One region of the Aeromicrobium sp. CF4.19 genome, then DNA from elsewhere that is predicted to be linked to it. Evidence: predicted binding sites of a transcription regulator. Region 1 holds the regulator's gene; each other region holds the start of a gene.

Region 1 (3,270 bases):
CCGGCCGCCAGCAGGCCAAGGCGATGCTGGAGGAGGTCCGGCAGGTGGCCGACCGGATGGCCACGAGCCGCGAGACCGAGGTGCTCTGGCTGGGGGAGTCCCGCGGCGGACCACAGCTGCGCGTGGCTCCGATCGACGTCTCCGGCGCGCTGCGCGAGAAGCTCTTCGGCACCAAGACGGTCGTGCTCACCAGTGCCACGCTGACGCTGGGCGGTGGCTTCGACCCGCTCGCCGCGTCGCTCGGTCTGACGTCCCAGCCGGCGGAGGGGGAGTCCACCTGGCAGGGCATCGACGTCGGCTCACCGTTCGACTACACGCGCCAGGGCATCCTCTACGTCGCCAAGCACCTGCCGCCGCCGGGCCGCGACGGGTTGCAGGAGGCCCAGCTGGACGAGATCGCAGCCCTCGTGGAGGCGGCGGGCGGGCGGACGCTCGGGCTGTTCTCCTCCCGCCGGGCGGCAGAGGCCGCGGCCGAGGCCACGCGGGAGCGGCTGCCGGACCTGGACATCTGGTGCCAGGGCGACGCCCAGCTGCCCGAGCTGGCCCGGCGCTTCGCCAAGGAGCCGTCCACCTGCCTGTTCGGCACGCTCAGCCTCTGGCAGGGGGTGGACCTGCCGGGAGACACCTGCCAGCTGGTGATCATCGACCGCATCCCGTTCCCGCGTCCGGACGACCCGCTGATGAGCGCCCGTCAACGCCTGGTGGAGAAGCGTGGCGGCAACGGCTTCATGACCGTGGCCGCCGGCCACGCCGCGCTGCTTCTCGCCCAGGGCGCGGGCCGCTTGATCCGTCGTGGCGACGACAAGGGTGTCGTGGCGATCCTGGACCCACGGATCGCCACGGCCCGCTACGGCAGCTTCCTGGCAGCGTCGCTGCCCCCGATGTGGCGGACCACCGACCGTTCCATCGTGCTCGCCGCGTTGCGACGACTCGACGAGCAGGAGTGAGGTCGGGGTCCGCCTCGGCGGATCAGGGCAGGGCGATCAGGGCAGGGGGATCAGAGTCGGCGCAGGACCGCGGTGACCTTGCCCAGGATGGTGGCGTGGGTGCCGTCGATGGGGGAGTAGTCGTCGTTGTGCGGCATCAGCCAGACGTGGCCGTCGGTGCGCTGGAAGGTCTTGACCGTGGCCTCGCCGTCGAGCATCGCGGCCACGACCTCGCCGTTCTCGGCCGTCGGCTGCTGGCGCACCACCACGAAGTCGCCCTCGCAGATGGCGGCGTCGATCATCGAGTCGCCCTGCACCTGCAGCAGGAAGAGCGTGCCGTCGCCGACCAGTGACGCGGGCAGAGGGAGCACGTCCTCGACGAGCTCCTCGGCCAGGATGGGCCCACCGGCGGCGATCTTGCCGACCATCGGGACGTAGGTGGCGGCCGGGCGGGCGTCACCGATGCCGGTGGCGTCGCCCTCGGACTCATCGGCCGGGCCCAGCGTCTTGCGGGCCTTGAGTACCTCGGGCAGGAAGATCTCCAGGGCTCGCGGTCGGTTGGGGTCGCGCTTGACGTAGCCCAGACGCTCCAGGACGCGCAGCTGGTGCGCCACCGAGGACGTGCTGGCCAGGCCCACGGCCACGCCGATCTCACGCATGCTGGGCGGGTAGCCGTGCTTCTCGATCATCTCGCGCAGGAAGATCAGGATCTTCTGCTGGCGGGCGGTCAGGCCGGTCATCTCATCGACCGGGCCGTCGGGCAGCTCGCGCGGGGAGTTGCGTGATCCCTTGGGACGCCCGCGCTTGGGTCGCGTCTCCTCGGCCTGGTCCGTGGTGGTGTCGTCGCTCATGGCCATACGGTAGCCGCGATCTCGGACACATCCAAACACCTGTTCGAGAGCGTGTCGTGGCCGATCGGACCCCGCGGAGTGGCGGTCGTGCTCGTCGCGACCAGGCCCAGCCGGATGGCCCCGCGCAGCCCTGGGTGCCGAAGGGAGCCGATCCTGCGGGGTCCTCCCGGGTCCTGACACGCCGAGAAGAACATTCTTTCGATCCTTCTTTCGCCGGAATTGCAGGGATTGTGATGGTGTACTCGCCTTCCTGTTCGATTGGGGGCTGCTTTTGTCGGTCGGCTGTCGTAGTGTCGTACACGTGTTCGATCGAACGTCTGTTCCAGTTCGCATCCAGCGGCCCGGAATCGAGTGACATCGCGGAGGTTCGGTCGGACACCCCAAACTCCACACCCCCGTCTCACTTCCCCCTTGGAGGCACCCCATGAGCACCATCTCCCTCACCTCGTACCCGTCCTTCTCCAGCCCGGAGCTTCGGCTCACCCGGCGTGGCCGGCTGGTCGTCCTGCTCGCGGCCCTGGTTGCACTCGTGCTGCTCGCCGTCGCGTTCGGCCCGTCGGTCACCGCCACCGGCGAGCGCGGCGACGTTCCGGCCACCACGGTGGTCACCGTGCAGCCGGGCGAGACCCTCTGGCAGATCGCCGGGGACGCCAACCCGGCCGGTGACCCGCGGGAGACCGTCGACGACATCATGCGGATGAACTCGCTCTCCGGCGCCGGAGAGCTGCAGATGGGCCGCGAGCTGGCGGTGCCGGTCTACGAGTGATCGGTGCGGCCGCGCACAATGGGCGCATGCTCATCCACGTCGTGGCCGACGGCACCGACCGCGAGGGCGGCTACGTCACCGAACGCTTGGCCGCCCTCGGGTTCGAGCTCGGGTGGATCGACCGCGATGCCGTCGTCGCGCACGACGAGCTCGCCCCCGCGGCCATGATGCTGCTGCTCGGCTCGGAGCGCTCGGCGCACGAGCCCCGGTGGGCCGGCCCGGTCGCGGCGGAGGAGGCCTTGGTCCGCTCGTCCCTGCGAGCCGGCACCCCCGTCATGGGGATCTGCTTCGGCGCCCAGCTGTTGGCTCGGGCCCTGGGTGGTGCGTCCTACCGCGGGGACGAGCCAGAGGCGGGCTGGAAGCGGGTCGACACCATCGACCCCGTCCTGTGCCCCGAGGGGCCGTGGGCGCAGTTCCATCGCGATGTCCTCACGCCTCCGCAGCAGGCCCGCGTGCTCGGCACCTCCTGGTACGGGCCGCAGTGCTTCATCGACGAGAGCCTCGGCACCCCGGCCATCGCCTGGCAGTTCCATCCCGAGGTGACGCCGCAGACGTACGCCCGCTGGGTGGACGACGACACCGAGACCGTGCGGCAGGCGGGCCTGGACGCGACGTTCATCAAGCGCCAGGCCTTGGCGAGCGCGGCCCGGGCCCGCATCGCCGCCCACCGCCTGGTGGACGACGCGTTGCGCTACCTCGAGGTCGACGTGCCGGCGGCCGACGTGTC
Region 2 (3,270 bases), on a different contig from region 1:
TCCGTCTGCATGGTGACGTCGGCAAGCACCTGGACGGGGTGGACGTGCACGTCAGTCTCAGTCACGACGTGGACCACGCCCTGGCCCACGTGGTCCTCAGCACTCCCTGACGTCGCTGCAGGCACCGATCATGTGGCTCCCCGGGTCGGGGCAGAGCTCTCCTGTGGTGGTCAGGTCTGGTGGTGGAAGCGGTCGTGCAGGCGGGGTCGTCGTCGTGGGTCGAGCGCTGCGGGTGGGATGAGGGCGGGGTGGCCACGCTCGTTGAACGTGATGTCCCAGCCGTCGGCGTGGAGGATGCGGTGGTGGTGGGGACAGAGCAGGACCCCGTCGGTGAGATCGGTACCACCGCCGTCGGCCCAGGTCCTGCGGGCGTGGTGGGCGACGCACCAGCCGGGTGGTCGGTCACAGCCGGGGAAGACGCAGCCCTGGTCGCGGAATTCGAGCCCGCGTCGTTGGGCGAGGCTGAACAGCCTGCGGTCTCGTCCGAGGTCCAAGGGGAGTGACTCGCCACCGAAGACGGCAGGCAGGAGCCGGTGCTCACACGCCATCCGTTGGGCCTGACCGGCCGAAAGCCGTTCTCCGGTGGAGAGCGTCGCCACTTTGACCTTCTCGATGAGCGTCTGGTGGTCGAGGTTGATGGTGAGGATGGGTCCGAGGTTGTTGGTCTCGGGGAGCTTCTCGGTCGGCAGGAGCTCGCAGAGGTAGGTGAAGGCCCAGCCCTGTCGAGTCCGGTAGGAGGGTCGCTCGTCGAGCAGGACCTCGCCAGTGCGGCGGGAGAGGTTGGTGGGGCTGGTGATCTCCACCTGTGGTGCACACAGGGCGTCCATTGCCACGCGGAGCTGTGCTGCTTGGGCCTCGGGGATGGCGAATCCACCCTTGACCAGACCGTCGGTGGCGGGTCCCATCCAGAACTCCGCCGCGGCCCATGCCTTCTTCTCGCGCTGCTCGACGAGGTCGTTCTCGGCCGCGTCCAGGGCATCATCGTCCTCGGTGGTGGTGAGGAAGTGGCCCACGACCCGGTCGGCGTGGCGCTCGAACTGCTTGAGGTCCATCCGGGGTGCGTCCTCGACGAGCTGCGTCTCGCACGCCTCACGCTGGGCGGCAGTGATGGTTTTGGGGAGCTGGTCCAGGGCTCGGCTGATCGCCTTCACCTGCCGGGTCGAGAGCCTGCCGTTGGCCATCGCCTGGTGGGTCTGGGGCGTCGTGGTGATCTGCTTGGCCTGTCGCACCACGGCATCGGCACCACGACGGTCTCGACCGAAGTCACCAGCCAACAGGGAGCCGGTGCTGCTCGCGCCCTCGCGGCGGGCCGCTCCGGAGGACTCCACCGCGGCCACGGCAGCCAGCTCATGCGCGGTGACCCGCGCCTTCAGTCTCGCCAGCGAACCGGCCGCCTCACGCTGCTCCCGACCGGCCAGTCGGGCGTAGTCGGCCGTGCTGATCGAGCCCAGGATCTCGTGCACCCGCGCGAGCTTGGCCACCACACCATCAGTGACGGTGGCCGGTTCCGGCAGGGGTGCAGTCACGGGACTCTGCCTCCAGACGTCCTTTATCGAGTAGATGTTCCCATCATAGAACCGACTACCGACACCCTCAAGAGAGACGAAACCGACCTGTGGGCGGCACCCGCCTGGACGCGACCCTCAGGCGCCGCCCACGAGCGTCGCCGTCTGGGTCGTCAGCAGGCGACGGACGACGAGCGCGGCCGCCGACGGCTGGCTGTCGCTGCGTTGGACGAGGCACAGCTCCACCGGGGCTGCGCCGGCCAAGGGGATCCAGCGCAGCCCGAGCTCGTCCGTGGGGGAGTGCGTGGAGGCGAGGATGCCGATGCCGGCTCCACGACTCACCAGGACCCGCATCGATCGGGCCGACATCGCCTGCACGACGATCGAGGGGCCGTCGACGTGGTCGTGGAGCCGGTCCCAGAGGACGGTGCCTCGGCGCATGGTCACCACGGGCCACGGGGCGATGTCGCCCCAGGTCAGCTCCGTACGATCGGCCAGCGGATGGTCCGGACGGGCGACGACCCCGACCGGCAGGCTGACGAGGACGCGGCGCCTGAGACTGGGGGCCGCCGCGGTCGTGGGCACCGTGACGATGCCCAGGTCGAGGTCGCCGGAGGCGACTCGCTGCTCGACCTCCGTGGTCGACCCCTCGGTGATCCCGAAGTGCAGACCAGGGTGCTCCGCGTGCATCCGCGCGACAACCGGGGCGACGACCGTCTCCACCACCGCCGAGACCGCCCCGATCTCGACCCGCCCCTGGGTGACCCCTCCTGCCGCGACGGCCGCGCGCCGCGCGTCGTCCTCGGCCTCGACCAACCGGGTCAGAGGCTCGAGCATCGCCACCCCCGCGGGCGTGGGTCGCACGCCGGTACGGCTGCGGGTGAGCAGGACGACGTCCAGCTCCTCCTCCAGCATCGCGACCTGCTCGCCGAGCGCCGGCTGACTGACGGTGCACCGGGCGGCAGCGGCGCGCAGCGACCCGGTCTCGACGGCGGCGAGGAAGTAGCGCGCCCGCTCGACTCTCATGCCGCCAGGTTAGAGGCTTTGCCTTTCACCGGGTCAAGGTTCCACGGTCTTCCTGCCTGCGAAAGAGGCTGCGAGGCTGCCGTGAGGCGCATCACGAGATGCGCTTCATGCTCATCGTGAAAGGCATTCGCTCATGTCAGTCGGCCCGCTGCACGGCATCCGCGTGCTCGACGTCTCGACCATCCTCGCCGGTCCGCTCACTGCCACCCTGCTGGGCGAGTTCGGGGCCGACGTCATCAAGGTTGAGGCGCCGGGGACGGGCGACCCGGCCCGGCACTACCCCCCGCTCGACGGTGAGTCGTCGGCGGAGTGGGCATTGCTCGGTCGCAACAAGCGGAGTGTGACGATCGACTTCCACGCCGACGGAGGGGCCGAGCTGCTCGGACGGCTCGCCGCCACGAGCGACATCGTCGTGACGAACTTCCGTCCGGCCACGCTGCGCCGCTTTCGCATCGACTTCGACGACCTGGTCGCGCACCGGGCCGATCTCGTGATGGTCCACGTCAGTGCCTACGGCCGCACGGGCCCCTACGCCGACCGGCCCGGCTTCGCTCGGGTCGCCGAGGCGTTCGCCGGGCTCACGCACCGGACGGGGGAGCCCGACGGCCCACCGGTCTTCGCCGGGTACCCGGTCGCGGACGGCGTCACCGGCATGTACGCCGCGTTCTCGGCGATGCTCGCCCTGCGCCAGCGCGACCTCACCGGCGAGCCCCAGCTCGTCGACGTGCCGCTCTACGAG
Region 3 (3,270 bases), on a different contig from region 1:
GCTGCTCCGGTTCGAGGAGGCGGTCGAGGCCCTGCGCACGTTGGGCGCGGAGGTGGTGGACGTGACGATCCCCCGCTTCGGCGACCTGCTCGACGTCTACCTGGCCCTGACGTCCGTCGAGGCTCTGCCGATCCTGCAGGCGCACGAGAACGCCGCTCTGGGTGCGGAGGCCCACAGCCGCCTGGAGATCGGTCGCCGGCTCCAAGGCAGTCCCGAGCTGACCGAGGCACTGGCCCTGCGCGAGCACATCGCGGCCGACGCCCGAGCGGTGCTGGCACATTCCCACGTCATGATCAGTCCGACCGTCCCGCTGGTCGCACCACGGCTGGGTCGCCGCGGCATGGACGACCCACTGGCCAGACCCCGGACGGACTGGTGGACGGTCGAGGCCAACCTGGCCCGACTGCCCGCGATGTCCCTTCCCTGCGGCCTCAGCGAGGGGCTCCCGGTGGGGTTGCAGCTCATGGCATCTCCGGGCTCGGACGCTCGCCTCTATCGGGTCGCCGCGACGCTGGAGACCATGCTGACCCAGCACTGACGACGCCAGCCTCATCGCGTCGGGTGATCGATGACCGTCATGGCGAGCCGGTGCTCGGCGGGTGAGGCCTCGACTGGTCTGATCTGGTGCTCCGGGGTGCCTGCGGGGACGGCCTGGCCGGAGGGCAGGACCCACTGCAGGACCTGGTGTCCCTTCATGGCGTGGTGACGTCTGCACAGTGCCCAGATGTTCGATGCGTTGGTGGCCCGCTGGGCCAGGGTTCTCGATGATCCAGATCGCAGCGTTCAGCCGGCACACGACAGCCCGGGGCACGACATACGCCGTCCCTGAACTGGATCGCCTTGGTGAGGAGCTCGGGAGCGAAGCGTCCGATGTATTGGTGGGCAAGGATGTCCTCGCTGATCGGGTTGATGAGGATCCGATGCCAGAACGCGGTCCCGGTGAGGGCTTCGTCGAGGATCCAGGAGGCGGGGACGGCCCAGGACCCGTCGGAGCTGGCGGCGAAGCCGTCCTTGGGTCCGGTGAGGACGTCGGCCTCGATGGTCACGGCGATGTCCGAGACCAGTGTGGTCTCGGTCGACTCTGAGGTGGTGGTCCAGGAGGCGAGGAGGTCGGCCATCCGCTGCGGCTTGGTGCGGGGGTCATCACTGCCGAGGGCCTTGGCCTCACGCACCAGGCGCCTCTCGATGGCCGCGGCCACGTGGCTGGGCAGGTAGGCGTTGATCCAGGCCATCGAGTCCTCCACATGCACGACCTCCACGTGCCGGTCCTCGCGGGCCTTCTCGGCACCCTCGCGCTGCAGGTCCTCCTCCACGCGCAGGATGAAGCGCTTCAACCAGGCCCGCAGCTCGGTCACCGTGTGCGAGGACGCGTAGGCGATGACCGACTGGTCCAGCCGCATCCACGACTCAGCCCGTTCCAGACGATCCAACGCCGAGGAGATCTCCCGTACTCGGGCGGCATCGATCCGGCCCGCCTGAAAGGCCAGCCACGCGTGCGGTGCCCGTTCACGGACCCGGTCTGCGACCGCGAGCCGGGCATGAACCTGGGCCTCGGACAAGCTCAAGGCTTGCGCGATCTCGAGGCTGATCCCGGCTCGCTCGGCCAGCCGCCGCAACGGCGACTCCAGCGCATCGATACGAACCATCTCGGCCTCGCGGAAGGCGAGCATTGCCTGCCACTCCGTCGCCTCGACCTGCGCACGCATCCGCCCGAGCTCGGTCAACCGGGCACTCGACGGGGCCTGCGTGATGTCCATGAATCCAACATACATTCGACCACTGACAGTTCCAGGACGCCATGTGCAGGAAGATCCCCGAGCGCCCCCACGGTGAGGGAGGCCCGTCGCCCCCCATCAGGCACACTCGACCGTGTGGAGGTCTTGAGCAGCCGAGTCCTGTTGCGTTCGACGGATCCCGCGCGCAGCCGACAGTTCTACGGCGACGTGCTTGGGCTCGCCGTCCACCGCGAGTTCGGTGACCCGGACGACCCCGGTGTGGTGTTCTTCATCGGTGGTGGCCTGCTGGAGGTCTCGAGCCGTTCGGCCGCGGCCGGTGTCCAGATCACCTCGCTGTGGCTCCAGGTGCGTGACGTCGCCGCTGAGCACTCCCGGCTCGCCGATGCAGGGGTGCCGGTGCTCCGAGAGCCGAGACAGGAGCCGTGGGGCCTCATCGAGTGCTGGATCGAGGATCCCGACGGGATCCGCATCGTCCTCGTCCAGGTGCCGCAGGACCATCCCCTCAGGCGCGACCAGCGGTAGCCGAGCGCAGCGGACTCAGGCCAAGCTGATGAGGTCCGCGTAGGTGTCCGACCAGAGGTCCTCGTCGCCGTCGGGCAGCAGCAGGACGCGGTCCGGCTCCAGCGCCGTCACAGCGCCCTCGTCGTGCGAGACCAGGACGATGGCGCCCTCGTAGGTACGGATCGCCCGGAGCACCTCCTCGCGGGAGGCGGGGTCGAGGTTGTTGGTGGGCTCATCGAGCAGCAGGACGTTGGCGCTGGAGACGATCAGGCTCGCCAGGGCGAGCCTGGTCTTCTCGCCACCGGACAGCACCTCGGCCGGCTTCTGCGCGTCGTCGCCGCTGAAGAGGAACGATCCGAGCACGCTGCGCGCCTGGGTGTCGGTGAGCTGCGGTGCCGCGGTCTGCATGTTCTGCAGCACCGTTCGGGAGGTGTCCAGCGTCTCGTGCTCCTGCGCGAAGTAGCCGACCTTGAGGCCATGGCCCGGCTGGATCTCGCCGGTGTCTGCCTCCAACGCACCAGCGAGGATGCGCAGCAGGGTGGTCTTTCCAGCGCCGTTGAGACCCAGCACGACCACGCGGCTGCCCTTGTCGATGGCCAGGTCCACGTCGGTGAAGATCTCCAGCGAGCCGTAGGACTTGGACAACCCCTCGGCCATGAGCGGCGTCTTGCCGCAGGGCGCCGGCTTGGGGAAGGCGATGTGCGCCACCTTGTCGTTCGCCCGCTCACCCTCCAGCCCGGAGACGAGCTGCTCGGCGCGACGCAGCATCTGCTGGGCCGTCGCCGCCTTCGAGGCCTTGGCACGGAACTTGTTGGCCTGGGTGATGAGGTGGTCGGCCTTCTTCTCCGCGAGCGCTCGCTCGCGCTTGCGCCGGTGCTCGTCGGCCTCACGCTGCTTGAGGTAGGAGCTCCACCCCATGTTGTAGATGTCGATCGTGGCCCGGTTGGCGTCGAGGTAGAAGACCTTGTTGACGGTCTCCTCGATCAGCTCCACGTCGTGGCTGATGACCACGAGGCCACCGGAGAAGCTCCTC

What was found. The regulator LexA, encoded in region 1, represses DNA repair genes until DNA is damaged. The targets are predictions, from matches to a motif close to TCGAACANNTGTTCGA.
Region 2: the regulator LexA is predicted to act here: its motif matches at 1,553-1,568, upstream of ACHAAC_RS12990 (DUF222 domain-containing protein).
Region 3: the regulator LexA is predicted to act here: its motif matches at 1,761-1,776, upstream of ACHAAC_RS07000 (DUF222 domain-containing protein).

What each region holds. Positions count from the first base shown of each region.
Region 1 is NZ_JBIMEU010000008.1:123,553-126,822, forward strand. It holds gene ACHAAC_RS15565 (ATP-dependent DNA helicase) at 1-947, shown strand, start outside; gene lexA (transcriptional repressor LexA) at 998-1,777, opposite strand; gene ACHAAC_RS15575 (LysM peptidoglycan-binding domain-containing protein) at 2,202-2,543, shown strand; gene ACHAAC_RS15580 (type 1 glutamine amidotransferase) at 2,570-3,270, shown strand, end outside.
Region 2 is NZ_JBIMEU010000005.1:268,759-272,028, reverse strand. It holds gene acpS (holo-ACP synthase AcpS) at 1-110, shown strand, start outside; gene ACHAAC_RS12990 (DUF222 domain-containing protein) at 171-1,526, opposite strand; gene ACHAAC_RS12985 (LysR family transcriptional regulator) at 1,644-2,531, opposite strand; gene ACHAAC_RS12980 (CaiB/BaiF CoA transferase family protein) at 2,665-3,270, shown strand, end outside.
Region 3 is NZ_JBIMEU010000002.1:488,389-491,658, forward strand. It holds gene ACHAAC_RS06990 (amidase) at 1-538, shown strand, start outside; gene ACHAAC_RS06995 (hypothetical protein) at 550-696, opposite strand; gene ACHAAC_RS07000 (DUF222 domain-containing protein) at 693-1,757, opposite strand; gene ACHAAC_RS07005 (VOC family protein) at 1,872-2,258, shown strand; gene ACHAAC_RS07010 (ABC-F family ATP-binding cassette domain-containing protein) at 2,274-3,270, opposite strand, start outside.